4 regions of the Bradyrhizobium sp. ma5 genome follow, and region 4 is predicted to be linked to each of the others. Evidence: predicted binding sites of a transcription regulator. Region 4 holds the regulator's gene; each other region holds the start of a gene.
The links. The regulator LexA, encoded in region 4, represses DNA repair genes until DNA is damaged. The targets are predictions, from matches to a motif close to TGTTCNNNNTGTGTTCNG.

Region 1: the regulator LexA is predicted to act here: its motif matches at 2,426-2,443, upstream of recA (recombinase RecA).
Region 2: the regulator LexA is predicted to act here: its motif matches at 1,738-1,755, upstream of ACE103_RS08525 (DNA-processing protein DprA).
Region 3: the regulator LexA is predicted to act here: its motif matches at 1,631-1,648, upstream of ACE103_RS21370 (DUF3072 domain-containing protein).

What each region holds. Positions count from the first base shown of each region.
Region 1 is NZ_CP170156.1:5,777,483-5,781,671, forward strand. It holds gene ACE103_RS27065 (hypothetical protein) at 1-77, opposite strand, end outside; gene ACE103_RS27070 (hypothetical protein) at 95-1,075, opposite strand; gene recA (recombinase RecA) at 1,233-2,321, opposite strand; gene ACE103_RS27080 (hypothetical protein) at 3,932-4,138, shown strand; gene ACE103_RS27085 (hypothetical protein) at 4,161-4,189, opposite strand, start outside.
Region 2 is NZ_CP170156.1:1,815,321-1,819,509, forward strand. It holds gene ACE103_RS08515 (YqcI/YcgG family protein) at 1-208, opposite strand, end outside; gene ACE103_RS08520 (hypothetical protein) at 1,034-1,252, opposite strand; gene ACE103_RS08525 (DNA-processing protein DprA) at 1,870-2,784, shown strand; gene ACE103_RS08530 (hypothetical protein) at 2,759-3,406, shown strand.
Region 3 is NZ_CP170156.1:4,619,499-4,623,687, reverse strand. It holds gene ACE103_RS21380 (ATP-binding protein) at 1-939, shown strand, start outside; gene ACE103_RS21375 (hypothetical protein) at 1,303-1,569, opposite strand; gene ACE103_RS21370 (DUF3072 domain-containing protein) at 1,685-1,885, shown strand; gene ACE103_RS21365 (hypothetical protein) at 1,987-2,241, shown strand; gene ACE103_RS21360 (hypothetical protein) at 2,402-2,659, opposite strand; gene ACE103_RS21355 (ATP-dependent helicase) at 2,772-4,189, shown strand, end outside.
Region 4 is NZ_CP170156.1:4,832,870-4,837,058, forward strand. It holds gene ACE103_RS22390 (HAD family hydrolase) at 1-618, shown strand, start outside; gene glp (gephyrin-like molybdotransferase Glp) at 642-1,853, shown strand; gene lexA (transcriptional repressor LexA) at 2,098-2,802, shown strand; gene ACE103_RS22405 (hypothetical protein) at 3,045-3,473, shown strand; gene ACE103_RS22410 (hypothetical protein) at 3,635-3,862, shown strand; gene ACE103_RS22415 (ComEC/Rec2 family competence protein) at 3,873-4,189, opposite strand, start outside.

The DNA of each region.
Region 1 (4,189 bases), 940 kb from region 4:
ACGACGATGTCCGCCCTTCCCGCCTGTCTCAGGCGGTAGCTCGCAAGGTCGTTTGTCGCTAGGATCAGACTCGTCACGGTGCGCGCGGCTCCCGCTACGTGCGATGGCCAGTCAATGCCGGATTCCAGCGCCAGAGGTTGTCGTTGGTGAGATGCGTGCCGCCCCACCAGCGATTGATCGGATTGTGATCGGTGAAGTCTGCCTCGTGGGCGAGGACTGCCTTGCCAAACTCGGTGATCGACAAGCGGCTTCGCTGGTAGGCCTCAAGACGCACCCGTGCATTCCCGGGTTCGATGACACGCAAGTCATCGTCGAGCCCAGCGATCACCGGCTGCGGTCCATGCGCAAGGCCTTCGAGCAGCCCGCCAATTTCCATGTCGTTGAAGACGCCACGCTGGCGAAAGCCGCGAAGATAGAGCAGCGCGTTCGTGCCCATGAAACCCGCAGCGATCAGCTCAAGCAGCCGTATCTCGGTCGCACCAAGTCCCGATCCGCTCCACGGCAGTTCGCAGAGCAGATCAAGCAGAGCCGGCCTCAGCAACGGAAACGCACTCAGATCGCGGTGCACCGCATCGAAGCACGCCTCCGGAGTTGTTGCCCGGTACGCTTGCCAGCACATGCTAGCCGTCTCGATATCCGCGGGTCGGATGTTAGCCAGCGGGACCTCGTTCCAACCGCGCCATGCCGGGTCCATCGTTAGCAGGCTGAAGCCGACGAGACGCAATTTCAGCTTCGCTAACATGTCCGGCCGAGCATGAAACTGGTCGAGCATCCAGATCAACTGGAGCTGGTCGTTTGGATCAGGGTCAAACCACAATTCGATGATGTCGAACGACTGGCAATAATCGTTGAACGCGAGGTCCTTCAAAGTCGCGCGCTTCGCAGACGGGGAAATCCAATCCGACCAATGTTTCCCCGGCTTCTGGCCCGCTCGCACGTTGAAATAGGCCGCCAGCTCTTGTGGCGAAGGCAACACGCCCCAAGCGAAGCGAACTGAAAGCGGAAGCACCGCGTCGCCCAGACCTGCGCGTTTCAGGTCGAGCCCGGATGGATTACCCAAGATCAGGCGCTTCACCGCTTCAACTCACTGAACACCGGCTACAAAACCAAACGGGCGCCGAAGACGTCGGCAACTCAACGTCCTCAGCGCCCGCTTGCAGCGAAATGATTTGATCGTTTGAGCATGATCTTTCGGAAAACCGCTTCGCACTTTTCCGGATCATGCTTGCGGCTTACTCCTCGGCGGGCTCTTCGCCTTCGGCATCGCGCTCGGGCGTACCGGCGAGGATCTGCTCGGCGATCAGGCCGGAGTTCTGGCGGATCGCAGTTTCGATCTTGGCGGTGATGTCGGGATTCGCCTTCAGGAACGCCTTGGAGTTCTCGCGTCCCTGGCCGAGCCGCTGGCTGTCATAGGAGAACCAGGCGCCCGACTTCTCGACGATGCCGGCCTTGACGCCGAGGTCGAGGATTTCGCCCATCTTGGAGACGCCCTCACCGTACATGATGTCGAACTCGACCTGCTTGAAGGGCGGCGCCAGCTTGTTCTTCACCACCTTGACGCGGGTGGTGTTGCCGACCACCTCGTCGCGCTCCTTGATCGCGCCGATGCGGCGGATGTCGAGACGGACCGAGGCATAGAACTTCAGCGCGTTGCCGCCGGTGGTGGTCTCCGGCGAGCCGTACATCACGCCGATCTTCATGCGGATCTGGTTGATGAAGATCACCATGGTGTGGGACTTGTTGATCGAGGCGGTGAGCTTGCGCAGCGCCTGGCTCATCAGGCGCGCCTGCAGGCCCGGCAGCGCATCGCCCATCTCGCCCTCGAGCTCGGCCTTCGGCACCAGCGCCGCAACCGAGTCGATCACCAGCACGTCGACCGCACCGGAGCGCACCAGCGTGTCGCAAATCTCCAGCGCCTGCTCGCCGGTGTCCGGCTGCGAGATCAGGAGCTCGTCGATGTTGACGCCGAGCTTGCGCGCATAGACCGGATCGAGCGCGTGTTCGGCGTCGATGAAGGCGCAGATGCCGCCCTTCTTCTGGCCTTCCGCCACGGTGTGCAGCGCCAGCGTGGTCTTGCCCGACGATTCCGGCCCGTAGATCTCTACGACACGTCCCTTCGGCAGGCCGCCGACGCCGAGCGCAATGTCGAGCCCCAGCGATCCCGAGGACACCGTCTCGACATCCATCGAACGGTCGTTCTTGCCGAGCTTCATCACCGAGCCCTTGCCGAACTGACGCTCGATCTGGGAGAGCGCGGCTGAGAGGGCCTTGGACTTGTCCATGGAGGATCCTTCGACGATACGCAGTGCAGTAGCGGACATTTGGGATGTGCTCCTTATGGCGGGGATTCGCTAGCGGGAAAAACGGGCGATGGGATCGGGCGGAACGCGTTTGTTGATAGGAACCTCGTACCACGTTTGTTCTATGTTCGCAATATGTTCTTTCCGACGTGTCAGCACTAACCGCGTTTAAGCCCCGGAGTTCTGGTTTGATTTCGGATTCATAGTTGCGCGGATTAAACGAACAGAAACCATGACTTAGCTGATGTTCTCAGTAGGACTACCGAGACGGCATAGTAAATGTTCTAGCCCCATCATTTTCCATGGGACGCTATCTGTTCTTCCCGGCTTTACAGCCGGAACAACTTCCACCCGCTTTAAAACGCCATTCGTTCCAAGCGTTGCGACAAAAGGCCTGAAACAGATAGCTCGCTATTCCTTCCAGACAGGTACACAGTAAGTCCATCACCGCCCCGCCCGTGGCTGTCATCGGTGATGAGATCGCCCGGTAGCGCTCCCGCCTTCCTCCAACGGAACGGAGCGCGCCATGGTCATGAAGCGACCGCGTCTCACGCACACAGAATCACTTGAAGAGCGTCTCAACATCGAGGCACAGCGGCTCCGGAAGGAGGCGTGGGGAACTCCCCCGGGCGTCGAGCGCTCCCGCCTTATCCGCAAGGCGCGTCTTGCCGAAACCGCCTCACAGTTGAGCGACTGGCTGCGGTCGCCGGGTTTGCGAGCGCCGATATGAGGAGCCGATAGGCTCCGCAGGTAAAGAGGCCATCGCACTCTAAACGTGGAATATCCGGGATTTTGTTCGTACCCTCTCGGGCTGGAAGGCCTATGCCGCCTGTAAGATTTTCAAACGGGCGGCATGGCTTTGTTCAGGCGGTCTCAACTGGCTCCCGAGGGCGCCTCAATCGGCGGTCTTTGTTCAAGTTATCCGGCGCGCCTTTGCGTGACGTCTGCGCCAACGGCGACGGCAACGCGGTGAAGCGCCGAGGCCGCGCGGTCCGGATTGATCGCCGTGATAGCCAATTTGGGACATGTCCTGTGGCACAAATTGTATAGGCTTCCAGCTATCAGGATTTTGCACACCTTCCTGGGGCTAGGGCCAGCGCCGTCCGCAAGCATTTCAAGCGGGCGGCGTTGTGCTGTCAGGCATCGGCCCGAATGAAGCCGTGGCGGATCCGAGCGCGCTGACGGAGCCATTATCGAAGCGTCTGGGCCGTGGCGCGGCGCGATCCGTAGTTCTCCGGGGCAGAACAAAGTTCCGCGAGCAGGCGGCACTGCCCTCGTCCCAACTGCAGCGCATAATCAACGAGTTACCGAAGGATTTGGCGAGGCCGGATCACGATTGGCACAATCTGCATACTACCTTGGTACCCCTCCTGACGCCCCCAAAAACTACGTAGCCTTCACGGGCAGACTCGGGTTCCGCCAGTGTTCGTAACATTGGCTAGTCCGGCCCAGCGCACCGATAGCGTGTCGCGAGGCAAGGCGGCGCCGCCGCCGAACGGATCCCCTTCGGGATCCACAACGACGTCCGAACGGGCGCGACAGTTCACTTCATCCTTGGACGGGTGTTAATCATTGCTACAACCTTTGATTTAAATATCGACGACCGCCATCCATTCGCGGAACCGTTCCAGATGATCCACAAGGGCGTCGAATTCAGCGTCACGCAGCTCATGCCCGGCGTCTGGAAATGGCGTTTCCAGATCGGCGATCGGGCCTTCACGGGCAAGACCGAAGCAAAACTCGACCTGTTGGCGATCCGCCGCGTGCAGCTGCGGATCGACCGCGAGCTGAACAATCTCGGGCTCGGACGGAGCCGCGGGCACCGCGATCAGGACTGAGGCGCAGTCCGTCCGGCAGGCTTCAGTCCGCGCTTGCCAGCCGCCGCATCG
Region 2 (4,189 bases), 3.0 Mb from region 4:
AAAGATCAAGCTCGTACCGTAATCGTTCGAAATCGTATGGAATGAGGAGAAAGCGTAAATTGCCGTGCTTGACAGCGTGCTGCCCGAAGAAGCAGGGAAATCGCGGTCCGGTTTCTGCCGCATTGTCGACCTTGGACAGAACATGCGAGATCGCCGCGTGCCCCCACTGGAACTTTGCAGGGAGATTGTCTCCTTGATTGATGAGCATGTATTTTCTCCGATTTAGGTGGCCAAGCATTATTGGCGATCCCTGACGGACTGGTGCGATGCGGTGTGCATTTGCGATTGCCCGTCTCCTGTGCGATCGCCGTCCAAGCACGTTCCCGCGCGAAGAGCTTCGCTTCAAACAGCGCGGCTGCATCTGCGCAGCTCAGTCTCTTGCGGCCAGGCTCCTCCGTCGGCTCAAGAGCGGAGTTCTTGGCTGTAGCAACCGCTATGTTCGTCACGCCCGACCAAGGGATGAGTTCGTCTTAGTCCATGACGCAGCGCGTTTGCCGATGGCCCTGCAGGTACCGTGCCAAATGCGAAACTCATTTCGAAGCAACACGATCGCTCTCTCATGACACGATGTCTGATGTCCAACACCAGACCTTCCTGCAAGAATCGAACGCTTCATCGAGACAATTGTCGCCCATCTCGCATGCCGATCTACCTTCTTCCCGGAAGACTTGACGCGGCGCGTGACATGAGCCGGATTCGCGATGCCATTAATCAGCAGCGAGCTGGTTGCGAACAGCCGCTACTTCGGTGGTCGGCATGCTCATCGCGTTAGCTGTTGCCATTGCGGCCGTTCGTTACGTGGAGAGGGCTGATTTTCCCTGGAGCCCGTAGTAGCACCCTTGTCCCCCAACTCTCTTGCGCGACCACGTGGGCTACAATGCGCAACATACGGCGCACGGCACGCAAAAAGGGCATTTCGCCGCAGCAGGCTCACGACAATTGGCTCCGGCGCAAGCAACGATCCCCTGGGACGTGAATCAGCCCGATGGCGAGGCGAAAACGTACCGCTGGTGCGGTCGAAACGGAGGTCCTGCTAAACTCGCGTCGTCGATGCTGCATTTGCTTCGGATTGAAGCGCGACGATGGTCTGAAACGAGGGCAAATCGCTCATCTGGATCGCGACCCTGGCAACGACGATCCGGGCAATTTGGCGTTCATGTGCATGGATCACCACGCTGAGTACGACGGGAAATTTTCTCAGATCAAGAACCTCACGATTGCGGAGGCTAAAGCCTTTAGAGAAGAGCTGCACCCGCAATTCGCAACGTGGTCGTACGCCCGCGGTGTTCCACAGGCTTGCTTCAGTTCCTTGCCGCGACCACAGGAACTGATGAGATTGCCGCAGGTGTCCTGAAAATTGGCCTTGCGGCGACTGCGTTTCCGGATTGGCAAACTAAGTTGGCCATTGACTGAGCGCCACATCGACCTGGAAGACGGCGTCTTTACGCTCCACTCGAATACATTCTCTCCCACCTGCAATCGTGGGGGCACGGTGGGTCGGTCTACATCCAAGGTGACGCCAGCGAAAAGACCGTGGCGCTGGTCAATCAGGCTCCGGCCCGCCAGAACGCTGAATTGCCAACGCGCGTTGTCGCTGCGGTGAAAGATGCGAAGGCGAGGCGGGTGTTGGCGTAAGCGACGGGAGGCGCACGATTCTTGGGTCCGGTTCCGTCAGGAACCGAGGAGTTTATCAACGGTTTACCATGTAAGTTTATGATCTACATGCGTTTATCGATATATTCTTGATTTGTTCTCTATTGGCAGCTACTACTGGCGGCGGTTCAAGGTCCTGAATCGTCGTCCCGCAAACTAGTGGACTTCGGCGCAGCAGGATTCGACGCCGCCGCAACGGCTAGCTAGGGTTGAACGATGAATCTTCTCGCACGAATGAATGACGGCCCAGCCATACGGTCGATCTCGCCGCGCAGGGAGCTGGGAGCGTACGAGGCTCTCTGGCTCGAAAAGGGTGCGACCTTCAAGACGATCGCGGAGAAGTTTGCCTCAGATCCGACTGCTGTCCCTTCCGACTTCGTACCCGGGGCCATAGCGGACGCTCGCGCGGCTGAGGTTCTGACGGCGCTCAAGAAAGCTGGAGTTTCCAGGTTTGGCACTCGTTTGAACTTCACGGGCAACTATCCAGGTAAGCTTCGCGACGCGAGGCATCCGGTCGAGTTGTTGTACTTCCAGGGCGCTTGGGAGCTAGTCGAGACTCGGTGTGTCGCCGTCGTGGGCAGTCGAAATCCGAGCGAAGACGGGAAATTGCGTGCGGGCAAGCTCTCACGTGCATTGGTCGAGCGCGGCTTCACTGTCGTGTCAGGACTGGCAACGGGCGTCGATACTGCAGCTCATACTGCTGCGATTGAGGCGAAGGGGCACACCATCGCAGTGATCGGAACGCCGATCGGGACCTACTATCCAAGGGAAAATCAAACTCTCCAGCGCGGGATCGCGGAGGAGCATCTGCTCATTTCTCAGGTGCCAGTGCTCCGGTACGCCAGCCAGCACGTGCCGCAAAATAAGCTGTTCTTCCCGGAGCGGAACGTCACGATGAGTGCCCTAACTGAGGGGACAATCATCGTCGAGGCCAGCGACACGAGTGGAACGCTCACGCAGGCGAGGGCCGCCCTTCAGCAGGGTCGCAAGCTCTTCATCCTTGATTCTTGTTTCAAGCGGGATGACATCACGTGGCCGGCAAACTTTGAGAAGCGAGGCGCGATCCGTGTTCGCGATCTCGACGATATCTGGGGCGCATTAGGTGATGGCACGCCTGCTCCAGCAAATTGACGAGACGAACCGGCGTGATCATTCGTACCTCGATGAGGGTGACGACTGTCATTTTCTCTATGAGTACACGGCTGGTCAGGGATGGCGTGGGGGCGAGACCAACCAGTTGATCCACAATCTTCAGAAGAAGCGAAGCGACTGTGGGTACCACTACAAGGCTCCGGCGATTGCTCGATGCGCACACGACCTATCATCGGTCCTGAACGCGGATTGGCTGGCGCAAGCTACTCTGGTGCCGGTTCCACCGTCGAAAATTAAAGCTGATCCGGCCTACGATGATCGGATGGTTCAGGTTTGCAGGGCAATCCGCGCGGCGTCTCCGCCAGACGTCCGTGAACTGGTCGAACAGATCGCCTCCACCGACACGTTCAAGGGCGGCAACAGGAAGTCGCCGGCTGAACTCAAGCAAAATTACCGGATCGCGGAGAGCCAACTACCAAACCTGCGAGGTATCGTAGGTATTTTCGACGACGTCCTCACGACGGGCTCTCATTTCAAGGCCGTCAAAGAGATGATTTTGGAGCGCGCCCCGCAAGTCCGCGTGATTGGTCTATTCGTTGCGAGACGGGCTATTCCAAACCCCTTCAGCGATCTCTCGCAGGACGATCTGCTTAAGCTGTGAAGCTAGTTTCGGTGAATAATAGCGACACCGTTGGCCGTCGCTGTCGTCCAGCAATTGGCGATGACTGACGCGTATCCAGTGCTGGCGGAAACGTTCGCTACAGCATTCGCGCCTCTCGCAGCGGCCTGTGGCTTAAGCAGAAACCGCGTGCTCTTCAGTCGGTATGTCGGTATTGGGTCTGACGCCAATTTCTGACAGCCAGAAGCGTTGACTGGACCAATAGCCTTGTCGGTCGGCGATGGGTTTGCAAAGGTTTGTATGCCGGCAACCGAAGCGGCCATTTCGGGAGTAACGACAGCGTATTTCTATCCGTGAAGTTGCCTGTAGCTGCGCTGCAAGAACAGAGCGCAACTGCAAGCGCAGGCGCCGAAAAAGTATCTTCATGAAATCCCCCACTTGGTTGAGCCAGGATGAAGCGCATGTGCCAACGAGGCTGATCGCGAGCCGCGCCCTGGTCTGCGTGTGGTTCTCGATTTCATCGGCCAAGGTAATCGATTATGTCGCGGCCGTGCACGTTTTGAAAAAGAGCATCGTCTGTGCAGCCTCAGGCCGCGTACAGGGGTTGAATTTGCTTCGGACGACGACCTTGCGCTGGCGAGCGCGACGCATATGAAAAGGTCATTTTGGCCCCGCTCGAGGCCGACGGGCGCGGCTTTCGCGCGGCGATTGCGGGGAGCACGAAAGTCGCGAAGCAGAAGCTGCCACTTCTTGGCAGAGGGACCGTACTGCTCTTTGGCGGGATCATCGCGATCGCTTGTGCGAGAACCGACCCAACCGCCCGAC
Region 3 (4,189 bases), 210 kb from region 4:
CTCACCTTCGCGCGCCGCCAGAGCGTCAACCCGCAGACCATCGATGTCGCCGACCGGATCACCGCGGTGCGCGAGGTGCTGAGCAGCGCGCTCGGCGGCGCGATCAAGCTCAACATGGAGATCCAGCCGGATCTCTGGCCGATCTTCGTCGACCCGAACGAGTTTGAGACCGCGCTGATCAACCTCGTCGTCAATGCGCGGGACGCGATGGCCAATGGCGGTACGCTGACCGTCTCGGCCCGAAACGTACTCGAAACCACCGAGGTGGCCGTCAGCGTAGCCGATACCGGCGAAGGCATCCCCCAGGATGTACTGAGCAAGGTGTTCGACCCGTTCTTCACCACCAAGCCGGTCGGCAAAGGGACCGGCCTCGGACTGTCCCAGGTCCACGGCTTTGCCCACCAGGCCGACGGCCGGATCGAGATTGCAAGCACGCTTGGCAAGGGCACGACGGTCAGCGTCTACCTCCCGCGCGGGTCTGCGGCCGCAACGGGTACGACCACGCGCCACAGCGTGCGCGGCTCCGCGACCGTCCTGCTGATCGAGGACAATCCGGCCGTTGCGGACGCGAGCACCGGCCTGCTCGAACAACTCGGCTACACCGTGCGCTGGGCTTCGAACGCTGAGGCTGCCTTATCGGAGATCGACGCCGACGGCGTCGACGTGGTGTTCAGCGACATCGTGATGCCGGGCAGGATGGATGGGTTGAAGCTGGCGCGCACGATCCGGGACCGGAAGCCCGAGCTGCCGATCCTGTTGACGACGGGTTACAGCGAGAGCGCGCGCGACGTGCGGTCCGATTTTCCGGTCCTGCGCAAGCCGTACCACATTCACGACCTCAGCCGCGAACTCTCGAAGCTGACGGGGCAAGGATCCGAAACCGCTTCGGATCTCCCAGCGCATCAAGATGCGCCCAGAAAGGTGAGAGTGCGGCAGTAATTCTCAAGTTGAGGACGAACGGTCCGCCGGCCAGGTTCGCCGTACCAATTGCACCCGTTCGATGCGGCTGCATTGTTCGCAGCGATATTGAAGGATGTCCCTGCCCTCGCTGCCCGGAGAGCTGCTCTCAAGCCGCATCGTCCTGATGCAGCTGATGCAGGAGATCAGCGTCAGCAGTGGGCTGCGATCGTCATTCATCGATGCCCGCGGTGGCGCGGTCGGATCGGCGATCATGGCGCTGGGCGATGCTATGGTGTTAGCTCTCACCACAAGGAAATGCCCACCCGCGGCCAGGGTTCCAGCCCGGAAACCTGATTTGAGCGCGAGACGGTGCGGATGCTCCTGTTTAGCCGAGCGGCCGGATCACACCCTAGCGCTGCTGTGGCCCGGCCTGGGCTTGGCCTTGTCTGATTTGACTGGGGCCGGCTTGGCGCTTGCGACCGGCCGATCCGCGAAGCTTCGGCTCAGCCGCTCCCGAACCGTGGGGAGGCGCTCGCCGCCGCCGGCGGCCTTCCAACGGCCGATGAGTTCGGCCACTTCGGCGCGCATCGCCATCAGCCGGTAGGACGCCTCGCTGCAATCCAGATCGCGGTTGACCTGGTCCCGGATCGACGCCTCGACCAAGGTCATCTCAGCCCGCAAAGTGCTGATCCTGCGACGAATTTCATTGATCTTATTGTCCATGACTTGTTAGAACAAAAATAGAACATATTGTCAAGTCACGATCCGGCAAGCGAGGTGAGCGATGAGCATGGCAGCGGTGAGATTTGGCGGGGTTGCGGAGCGGCTTGGCGGGCTGATGTCGCGGGCCCAGGCGCTGCGGTTGAGGAGTCTGGCCGAGGAGGCCTATCAGCCGAACCAGTACGTGCACGGCCTGACGTCAGAGGAAGCCGAACGGCGCATCGATGCGCTCAGGGCCGAGATCGCATTGGCGGATTCCTTCTGAACCGCCCACCCCGCCCGGGCCGGACACTCCCTTAAGGCTTTGATATAGCGGCGCAGCTAGGTCTGGTCTGTTATTGCTGTTTGCCTGTGGGGGAGCCTTTCGTGCTGGAGCTGGAGAAGCGGTCGCCGCTTGCGTTCCCGATCACGCTGAAGGACGGGCGAACGCTCGCAACCGTTGGCGACGCGGCGGACTACCTGTCAGCGCTGAATGTCGATCAGCGCGAGCGCGGGTACTGGAAGACGGCAATCATGATGTTCAACAACGCCATGCGCGAGCCCAGCTATCTGAGGATCGCAACGATGAATCTGCGCTCTGCGCTTGTGTATGACCGTCTCGTCGACGACGTCGGCCACTGATTGTGGTGTTACGGCTACAGCCGAATCGGCGCGCCTTTCGTAAGGCCCGTTCGTTATGGCCGCAAACAAGGTAACGGCGGTACACGCGACGGCCGGGGGCGCATTGCGCCTCGGCCGCACTCTCGGGCCGCCTCGGAGGGCCAAGGCGGCCCATTTCTTTTCAAAGCAATTTGGCGCGGACGAACAGCACCCGCAGCGCGGAGGTTGCCTGCACCGTCAGCATGGCGTTGCCGGCCGCGCGCTCCAGCGCGACCAGCGCGTCGTCATGCAGTGAGCGGAACTCCATCCATTCGACGGCGCTGAGATTGCTGATGAAGCGGTGGGCCTGGCCGACGGTCGCGAGCGTTACCGTCTCGCCGTTCAGCCGCACTCTGAATGTCGCCTTCAGCGGCGTGTCGGATTTGGAAACGTCAGCCATGGCGCGGTTGTGCTCCGCGGTGCGTTAATGTCAATCTAATTTCTCTGCTCCCACGCCGGCGCGCCGGCTCCACGGAATCGCAATGTCTGTTAGCGTTTCGTGGAGGTGATTCGTGCCTGATCTTGCCAACACAGCCTATCTCGATACGCTCAATTCCGAGCAGCGCCGCGCCGTCGAGCACGGGGTCGGCGCGGATGGCATCGTCGGCGCCCCGCTGCTGGTGATCGCTGGCGCAGGCTCCGGCAAGACGAACACGCTCGCCCATCGCGTCGCGCATCTGATCGTCGCGGGCGCCGATCCGCGCCGCATCCTGTTGATGACCTTTTCGCGACGCGCAGCCGCCGAGATGGCGGGCCGCGTCGAGCGTATCGCACGGCGCGTGCTCGGCGATCGCGCATCGATCATGACCGATGCGCTCAATTGGGCCGGCACTTTCCACGGCATCGGCGCGCGGCTGCTCCGCGAATTCGCCGAACGTATCGCGCTCGACCCGGCCTTCACGATCCATGACCGTGAGGACTCCGCCGACCTGATGAACTTGGTCCGCCACGATCTCGGTTTCTCCCGTACCGAAAGCCGGTTTCCGACCAAAGGCACATGCCTTGCGATCTATTCGCGCTGCGTGAACGCGGAGATGCCGATCGAGGCCGTGCTGGGCCAGTTCTTCCCGTGGTGCGCCGGCTGGGCCAGCGAGTTGAAGCAACTGTTTGCGGCCTATGTCGAAGCCAAGCAGCGGCAGAACGTGCTCGATTACGACGACCTTCTGCTCTACTGGGCGCAGATGGTGACGGATACGGCCCTGGCCGAGGAGATCGGCGGCCGCTTCGACCATGTGATGGTCGACGAATATCAGGACACCAACCGCCTGCAGTCCTCCATCCTGCTCGCGCTCAAGCCGGCAGGACGCGGGCTCACCGTCGTCGGCGACGATGCACAGTCGATCTACTCGTTCCGCGCCGCCACCGTGCGCAACATCCTCGACTTCCCGGCGCAGTTCAGCCCGGCCGCCGAGATCGTCACGCTCGACCGCAACTATCGCTCGACGCAGCCGATCCTGGCGGCCGCCAACGGCGTGATCTCGCTCGCCAAGGAGCGCTTCACCAAGAACCTGTGGACCGACCGGACCTCGACCCGCAAGCCGCTGCTGGTCACGATCCGCGACGAGGCCGATCAGGCCCGTTACATCGTCGAGCAGGTGCTGGCCAACCGTGAGGAAGGCGCGCTGTTGAAGCACCAGGCGGTGCTGTTCCGCACCTCCTCGCACAGCGGTCCGCTGGAGGTCGAGCTGACCCGGCGCAACATTCCCTTCGTGAAATTCGGCGGCCTCAAATTTCTCGACGCCGCGCACGTCAAGGACATGCTGGCGCTGCTGCGCTTCACCGCCAATCCGCGCGACCGGGTCGCCGGCTTTCGCATCCTGCACCTGTTGCCCGGCGTCGGGCCGGCCTCGGCGCAGCGCGTGCTCGACCGCATGGCAGAAGCCCCTGATCCGATCGCAGCGCTCGTGGCGCTGCCTGCCCCGCCCCGCGC
Region 4 (4,189 bases):
CAACTCTCCCCCGATTCCGTCGACGTGCTGCTGTTCGATATCGGCCGCGTCGTGCTCGACATCGACTTCGAGAAGGTGATGGCGCACTGGGCGCAGCATTCCGGCTGCGCGCCGGCCGATCTCGCCGCGCGCTTTGTGGTCGACGACAGCTTCAAGCATCACGAGATCGGCCGGATCGACGACGCGGCGTTCTTCGCAAACCTGCGCCGGACGCTCGGTATCGACATCACCGACGCGCAGTTTCTCGAAGGCTGGAATGCGATCTTCACCGGCGAGATGCCGGGGATTGCCCCCTTGCTCGCGACCGCCGCGAAGCGGATGCCGCTGTACGCCTTCTCCAACACCAATCCGGCCCATGTCGCGCATTTCTCAGCCGTCCATACCGAGTTGCTCGGCCATTTCCGAACGGTCTTCCTGTCCTCGACGATCGGCCACCGGAAACCCGACGCCGAGGCCTACGATCATGTGGTAAAAGCCATCGGCGTGCCGGCGTCGCGGATCCTGTTCTTCGACGATCTGGCCGCCAATATCGACGGCGCGCGGGCGCGCGGCCTTCATGCCATCCACGTGACATCGACGGATGACGTGGCAAGGGCTCTGACCGCACTTGGTATGTAATTAGGAATTGAGGAGCTCTGAGCGTGGCCCTGATGCCGGTTGCCGATGCCCTGTCCGCCGTCCTTGCCGGCGCCGACCCGCTGCCGGAGGAGATGGTCGCGCTCGATGCCGCCTACCATCGCACCCTGGCGCGCGACCTCGCCGCGCGGCGCACCCAGCCGCCGCAGCCGATGTCGGCGATGGACGGCTATGCCGTGCGCGCGGCCGACGCTGGTGATCTGAAGGCCCGGCTCAAGGTGATCGGCGAAGTCGCCGCCGGCCGGCCGTTCGAGCGGACGGTAGGCCCGGGCGAAGCGGTTCGGATCTTCACCGGCGGCGTGGTCCCCCATGGCGCCGACGCCGTCATCATCCAGGAAGACACCGCCGTCGACGGCGACCACATCACGATCACCGAGCTGGCTGCCGCCGGGCGGCACATCCGCCCGGCCGGCGTCGACTTCCGTGAGGGCGACGTGCTGCTCGCCGCCGGCAGCCGCCTCTCCGACCGCGCGCTGTCGCTGGCAGCCGCCATGAACTATCCGGAGCTCGCGGTGCACCGCCGCCCGAAGGTCGCGGTGCTGGCGACCGGCGACGAACTGGTGATGCCGGGCTCGGAGCCCGGTCCCGGCCAGATCGTCTATTCCAACGGTTACGCGCTGCGGGCACTGGCGCGCGCCGAAGGCGCCGACACCGTCGATCTCGGGGTTGCCGCCGACACGGTGGAAGCCACCACCGCCGGCATCCGCCGGGCGCGCGAGACCGGCGCCGACATCCTGATCACGACCGGCGGCGCCTCGGTCGGCGACCACGACCTGGTCAAGCAGTCGCTGGAGGCCGAGGGCGTCAAGATGGCGTTCTGGCGGATCGCGATGCGGCCCGGCAAACCGATGATGCATGGCCGGTTAGGGGCGATGCGAGTGATCGGCCTGCCCGGCAATCCGGTGTCCTCCTATGTCTGTGCCTTCCTGTTTCTGGTGCCGTTGATTCGGGCGCTGAGCGGCCAAAAGACTGTCCATCATGCCCGCGCCAGCGCATTGCTCGGCCGCGACCTCGCCGCCAACGACCAGCGCGAGGACTATCTGCGCGCACGCCTCGAGGCGCGCGACGACGGCACGCTGATCGCAACGCCTGTCATGCAGCAGGACTCGTCCCTGCTCGGGAATCTCGCTGCGGCACGGGCACTTCTCGTGCGTCCGCCGTTTGCGCCTGCCGCCGGCAAAGGCAGCGAATGCGAGATCCTGACACTGCCCGAGTGACGGCGCAGACGGCATCGCTTGAGCGCTTGCCCGTTACGTTCACCGGAAATTAAGTGGTTGCGGAACACATATCGAACATATAGTGTCCGTTCATGATTTGTTTCGAGTACTGGTGTCTACAAACGGGAGACCATCCAGGAAGCGCTTGTACCGAGCACCGCGCTCCTGAGGTCAGGCCCCGCCTGCAGGCCCACCTGAAGAGTCTCGGAATCGAACGACGCTACCAACCGGGGGAATACTCGAGATGCTCACGCGCAAACAGTACGAACTACTGCGTTTCATCAATGAACGTCTGAAGGAGGCCGGCGTACCGCCCTCGTTCGACGAGATGAAGGATGCGCTCGATCTGCGCTCGAAGTCCGGAATCCACCGCCTGATCACTGCGCTTGAGGAGCGCGGCTTCATTCGCCGCCTGCCCAACCGCGCCCGCGCCATCGAGGTCATCAAGCTGCCCGAGCTCTCGGCCGGCAGCGGCAACGGCCGCCGCGGCTTTACCCCGAGCGTCATCGAAGGCACCCTTGGCAAGCGCAGCAGCTCGCCGCCGATCGCCGAGGACGACGGCAACCGTCCGGTCGCGGTCCCGGTGATGGGCCGGATCGCCGCCGGTACGCCGATCGAGGCGCTGCAGACCCGCAGCCACACCATCAGCGTGCCGCCCGACATGCTCGGCGCCGGTGAGCACTATGCGCTGGAAGTGCGCGGCGACTCGATGGTCGATGCCGGCATCCTCGACGGCGACATGGCGCTGATCCAGCGCAACGACGTCGCCAACACCGGCGACATCGTGGTGGCGCTGATCGACGAGGAGGAAGCCACCCTGAAGCGCTTCCGCCGCCGCGGTGCATCGATCGCGCTGGAGCCGGCCAATACCGCCTATGAAGTGCGCATCCTGCCGCCGAACCGGGTCCGCATCCAGGGCAAGCTGATCGGCCTCTATCGCAAATACTGATGGCGGCAGGGAACGAGCAACACATCGGATCGTTCCTTGAAAGATAGCGTAACGTGCGGCCTGCCCGATGCGCTCCGATACCTCTCACGCAGCGTCGCGTGTTTGTGATCGGGGCGTTTCGTCGAGCAGTCGTACAATCGCCTAGAAACGAGGAGACACTCGTTCGCTATCGTCCACTCTGGTAGAGGCCCTATGCCTCAAGGAGAGGCACGGGTCGCTACCTCGAATAGAGGAGCCATCCGATGTGTGACTATAGTCTGCACGCCGTGGCGTCGCGCCCCGCCATTGTTGGAGAGACGCTGATCACCACGACTTTCCGCGGCACGTCGACCCGCGGCTTTGCTTCGGAGAACGATCCGACTGTCGCGGTCTGCATGCTGCCGGGCACCGAGCTCGCTTTCGCCGAGAACGTTCGCTACGACAGCCGCTGGATCTGGACCAAGACGATGAATTTCCGCGTCGGCGTGTTCAACGAGGTTGAGCCCGACGTTCCCGATCGCCATCATGACGCGGTCGAATTCCCCGACGGCAGCCATGTGCTGGTGACCCAGCTGGTCGAGGGACAACGCGTCAGCGTGCTGCAATTGCCGGCGCTGCATCCGCCGGTCGAGCAGAAGCCGAAGGTTGTGGAGCGGCGGCCCTCCGCATTTGCGTCGCTGTTTTTGGGTTGAACGCATCGTCGCCGCGGAATGAGTAATCCGGCGGCGAAGGACCTAACCGATTTCGAGCGACCCCGGACGCCGGGCTCCGGGGCGCAGCAGGAGAATTGCGTCGGCGCGCGCCTTGGCGCATCATTGGGTACGGAGGACGTGCACTCACGGAAACCTGCTCAGTGGTCGACAAGGTCACATGGCAAAAGGCTGGACGCGTCACGGAGCCGGGCCGCTACATGTTCCGGTTCGGCTGGCTGACGGTGACGGCTGACGACCTGAAGGTCTGGGAGCAATTCCCGGAGGCTTCCTTCACCCTCGTCAAGAAGCCCGACGCCGGCCCCGACTCCGACGAATTCCATCTCGGCCTGTTCGAGCTGCCGACCGGCCCCTCACCCGACAATGGCTAATCCTGGGCGGCTAGTCTTCGCCCTGCAAATCGGTCTCGGCCGGTGTCGCATCGACGGCGGGCCGCGGCGCGCTGGCAGGTGTGCGCAGCGTGGTCTCGCTCTCGCCATCGCCGGGAACCGCCGGTGACCACGGCCGGTCGATCCCGCCGGGCTTGACCGCGTCGATGGCGTAGCCGTCCCTGATGCGCCGCAGCACCAGCGCGCCGTGGCGCCGCAACCGCTCGGCATCGATCACCGAGGCCGCGCAATCCTTCGGCGCCGGTCGCGCGCTCACGATCAGCGCCGCACGCTCGCAGTCGTCGGCCAGAGCCTCGGGCCGGCTCGCCA